2 regions of the Neobacillus sp. YIM B06451 genome follow, and region 2 is predicted to be linked to the other one. Evidence: a T-box and tRNA genes for the amino acid it is inferred to sense, from the RefSeq annotation. Region 2 holds a T-box; the other holds one or more tRNA genes.

Region 1 (2,404 bases), on a different contig from region 2:
TCATCCTTTATACCGGCGTTTCCGATGTGAAAATGGAAGAAGGTTCGCTCCGCTGCGATGCGAACATCTCCATCCGTCCGGTTGGTCAGAAGGAATTCGGGACAAAAACGGAATTAAAGAACCTGAACTCGTTCAATTTCGTCCGAAGAGGCCTTGAGTTTGAAGAAAAGCGCCAGCGCGAGGTTGTCAGCGCGGGAGGGACCATCCAGCAAGAAACCCGCCGCTATGATGAAGCGACCGGAGAAACGATTCTGATGCGTGTCAAAGAAGGATCTGAAGACTACCGCTACTTCCCTGAGCCAGATTTGCTCGATGTTGTAATCGATGAAGAGTGGAAGGCCCGGATTCGCGCGGAAATTCCGGAACTGCCTGACCAGCGTATTGAAAGGTATGTATCGGAGCTCGGCTTGCCGGAGTACGATGCGAAAGTTTTAACAGCGACCAGGGAAATGGCTGATTTCTTTGAAGCATCGGTCAATGCTGGTGTAGACGCAAAGCAGGCATCGAACTGGCTCATGGGCGAAGTTTCCGCATACTTGAAGGCTGAACAGAAGGAGCTCCATGAAACTGGACTTACTCCAGAGAACCTGACTGGCATGATTAAACTGATTGAAAACGGTACGATATCCTCGAAAATCGCCAAGACCGTGTTCAAGGAACTGATTGAGCATGGCGGCGACGCTGAGCAAATAGTGAAGGAAAAAGGGCTTGTACAGATCTCAGACGAAGGTGCCCTTTTGAAAATTGTTAATGAAACACTCGATGCCAATCCGCAGTCCATCGAGGACTTTAAAGGCGGCAAAAGCAAGGCCACTGGCTACCTCGTTGGCCAGATTATGAAAGCGACAAAGGGCCAGGCAAACCCGCAGCTTGTAAATAAAATATTGGCCGAAGAAATTAGAAAACGATAAATCACAGCCGGTGGGGAAGAATCCGCCGGCTTTCTCTTTTTTTAAAAAAAGGTTCCATGAGCCAATAGAGCGGTAAATGGGCGCCTTTCGTACACATAATGATTGTCGAATAATTCCATAAGCAAGGCGACTCATTACGGCAATTTTTTTAGAATAAATTTGGGCGATTCCCATGTAGGATATGGATTTAGCGAAATTCAATCAAACGTTTGATTGAATTTGGTTTTGCCAAAGGGTGTCGGAACTTCGGAATCAATAGTGTGGAAAACAGCTAGGTAAAAAGTTATAATAAAAGTAGGTAATTTGGTACCCGACAAGCAGCTTTAGAGGCGGGGACACAAGTGCAATAAAGGATTTGGAATGCCATATTAAGTATCGGGATGTAGCTCAGCTTGGTAGAGCACTAGCATGGGGTGCTAGGGGTCGCAGGTTCAATTCCTGTCATCCCGATCGAAAAAAGGAAAGCGTTCAACTCATTGGAATTCAATGTGTTGGACGCTTTTTTAGGTGGTGTTATAGAGGCCTGAGGTGTTCTTCGAATTTGATTGCATTAAAGTGAAGGAGGCAAAGGATTAGATTTTTGGATATCCTCCATATCTCCGACTGAATAGGTTCGGATCCCTTTTGATTCTTTCTGGGCAACGAGATACATGGCAGCCGCAACTGTCTTTGCATCTACTCCCATCCGGCTCCTTAATTGGCTGCCAAATATGGAACTTAAACCGCGAACAACACCAATTGCTATTTTTTCAAAAAAGCGAAACTCATCACGTTTCCCCAATAGTAGGGAAGGTTGGAAAATTGACATAGCTTCATAGGGGATTTTTTTAAGTTTCTCCTCGAGTTCTCCTTTCATCCTTTGATACCAAATACGTGAATTCTTATCAGCATTAAAAGAACTGACGATTAGAAAATGCGTGGCGCCTTTCTTTTTTGCCAATTCCGCCATAGCAATAGGGTATTCCACATCAATCCGATACATGGCTTCCTTTGTCTTAGCCTTCTTGATTATCGTTCCCAATGTGCAAAATACATCATCAACAGTAAAGTATTGTTCTACGTCTTCCAGCCGCTCAAAATCACAAATCACCTCAACAAGGTTTGGATGTTTAACTTCAAGAGGCCTTCTTACTAATGCATAGATTTTTTCGTAATTTTGGCTATGGATAAGGTGCTGAAGCAATTCATTCCCTACCAGGCCAGTAGCTCCTGCTATTAGTGCTGATTTTTTATTCATTTCATAGTCTCCTATTAAAATGTTTGCCTTAAAAGGATCTTCTTTTCCTTAAAGAATAGGCTTTAAGTTGAAGAAAGTAAATATTTGCGCAGTGATGCCGTACGTTTCAAAATAGTTTCCAATTTCATCGATGACGAACTTTGGTTGCGTCCCCTGCTTCACTTTGGCAGAAAAAAGCCGGGCGCCCACAATGGGCCCCGGCCTCCTGCCTATTCGTTTTTTAATAAGTGCATGCTTTGGTCAAATTCGGTTTCAA
Region 2 (2,404 bases):
TGAGCATCCGGTAAATCAAGTCCCTTGTCGGAGTAACGGTATGCCTGAGCATCAACAGCCGCTGCCTGATTTCAAAAACCTCTTTCAGCACATCTTCTGTATAGTCACCCGTATACTTTTCTTCCATTGCATCTAGCTGGTCCTCAATGGCATAGAGCGGAGGGAAATAATTGTCGACAATCTGGTCGAGAATATGATACAGGATGAGAGAGGGATTCCATTCATCCTTGTTTTCGGAAGATGTTGCCCTATTCCAAATTTCTGTAATTTCCAAGGAAGGCTGCTTATGGTAGGTCACGATGAAGTTTTTTGCTAGGAAAATATCTACCTCTTCCCGCTCAAGCGTTTCCTGATTGATTGAATGGGTGACGAAAAATGTATAGCCATCATAATAATCGAGCTTTGGGCGCTGCAGCCTGTGCAAGCAGTCGTCGATAGCAAGAGGGTGGAATTTCAACGGGTTGAAAAGCAATGCCGATTCTTCATCGCTTGGGCTGTTAAAGTCAATCCAGTACCATAAAGAAGATTCTCCTTCAGCCAATTTTTCCACGGGAATCCCTGTGGAAATCTTGCCGGTATCGTTTATTGTAAGTGTACGAATCATACGTATCTCCCCGGTGCCTTTTTCTTCATAATATCCGAACTGGGCACATTGACAAACATCCATGAAACTTTTTTTTTAAAATTTTCCCGTTCCCAGTTGACATTGCCGGGGGGGATATATATAATTTTCAAAAAATAAACCTGAAACAATGATGGGGACCAGTACAATGGAGAATGTCCTGCACAGAGAGGAAGCTGGTTGGTGCAAGGCTTCCAGGACGGCCATTCGAACCTGCCCCGGAGTTCTGTATCGGACAATTGCGAAGATACGGCGGAGCGTTCCGTTAAACGTTAAGTGCGTGGGCATATGCCTGCGAATAAGGGTGGTACCGCCAGGCCATGGTCCCTTTTTTAGGGGATTCATGGCTTTTTTGTGTTTATTTCGAGGACCCAGTATTATGCATTTTTTTAAAAAAAGAAGCTCTTATCAACAACCAATATAAAAAAGAAGAGGGATGACAAATGGAAAAGGAATTTGTAAAAAGTATTACCGCCATGGACAAAGACTTTGCCCAATGGTATACCGACGTCGTAACGAAAGCGGATCTCATCGATTACTCGTCCGTCCGCGGCTCAATGATCATCCGCCCGTACGGTTACGCGCTATGGGAAAACATCCGTGATGCGCTTGATGGCATGATTAAGGAAACGGGGCATGAAAATGTGTATATGCCTTTGTTTATCCCAGAAAGCCTTCTTGAGAAGGAAAAGGACCACATTGCCGGTTTTGCCCCTGAGGTTGCTTGGGTTACACATGGCGGTTCGGAGGAGTTGGCGGAAAGGCTTTGCGTCCGGCCAACTTCGGAAGTGCTGTTCTGCGAGCATTACAAAAACATCATTCATTCATACAGGGATTTGCCAAAGCTTTATAACCAATGGGCCAATGTCGTCCGCTGGGAAAAGACGACCCGCCCGTTCCTAAGGACGCTTGAATTCCTGTGGCAGGAAGGGCATACCGCGCACGAAACCGATGAGGACGCGCATGAGGAAACAAAGCGGATGCTGGATGTTTATGCAACGCTGCTTGAAGACTATCTCGCCGTACCTGTTGTAAAAGGGCAGAAAACGGAAAAAGAGAAATTTGCGGGTGCCAAGTTCACCTATACGGTTGAAAGCCTCATGCATGACGGAAAGGCGCTTCAAGCAGGGACATCCCATCATCTTGGCGATGGTTTTGCGAAAGCATTCGGAATCAATTATTTGGACAGGGACGGAAAACTCCAGCATGTACACCAGACATCATGGGGAATGACAACAAGGGTAATCGGTGCCTTGATTATGGTCCATGGCGATGACCGCGGACTCGTCATTCCGCCAAGAGTAGCACCTACCCAGGTGATGATTGTGCCAATCGCCCAGCATAAGGAAGGTGTTCTTGATTTCGCATACGAGCTGAAGGCAAAGCTGTCAGGCGCATTCCGTACAGGCATCGACGCCAGCGACAAAAATCCTGGCTGGAAGTTCAACGAATACGAAATGAAGGGAGTCCCTGTAAGGCTTGAGGCAGGCCCTCGCGATATTGAAAAAAAACAGGTTGTGCTCGTAAGGAGAGATACAGGGGAAAAACTGATCATTTCCGTTGATGAAGTGGAAGCAAAACTAGGTGCACTGCTTGATGAAATCCAGCAAAATCTTTTTAGCCGGGCAAAAGAGCTCCTTGAAAAAAAGACATCCACAGCAGAAACCATGGAGCAGTTCAAAGAGCGGCTTGAGAGCAATCCAGGCATGATCAAAGCGATGTGGTGCGGAAAGCGTGAATGCGAGGACAAAATAAAGGAAGATACAGGAGCTACCTCTCGCT

Evidence for each region. The T-box of region 2 lies ahead of proS (proline--tRNA ligase). A T-box ahead of a tRNA ligase gene usually reads a tRNA of that ligase, here a tRNA-Pro.
Region 1: it has a tRNA-Pro gene. The T-box ahead of proS (proline--tRNA ligase) is inferred to sense a tRNA for this amino acid. The anticodon was not compared.

The regions. Positions count from the first base shown of each region.
Region 1 is NZ_JAVFKJ010000006.1:23,467-25,870, forward strand. Features, by position in the region: gene gatB (Asp-tRNA(Asn)/Glu-tRNA(Gln) amidotransferase subunit GatB) at 1-911, shown strand, start outside; tRNA gene RB160_RS12270 (tRNA-Pro) at 1,288-1,361, shown strand; gene RB160_RS12275 (NAD-dependent epimerase/dehydratase family protein) at 1,462-2,148, opposite strand; gene RB160_RS12280 (hypothetical protein) at 2,197-2,337, opposite strand; gene putP (sodium/proline symporter PutP) at 2,358-2,404, opposite strand, start outside.
Region 2 is NZ_JAVFKJ010000001.1:607,781-610,184, forward strand. Features, by position in the region: gene corA (magnesium/cobalt transporter CorA) at 1-604, opposite strand, end outside; T-box leader at 744-954, shown strand; gene proS (proline--tRNA ligase) at 1,066-2,404, shown strand, end outside.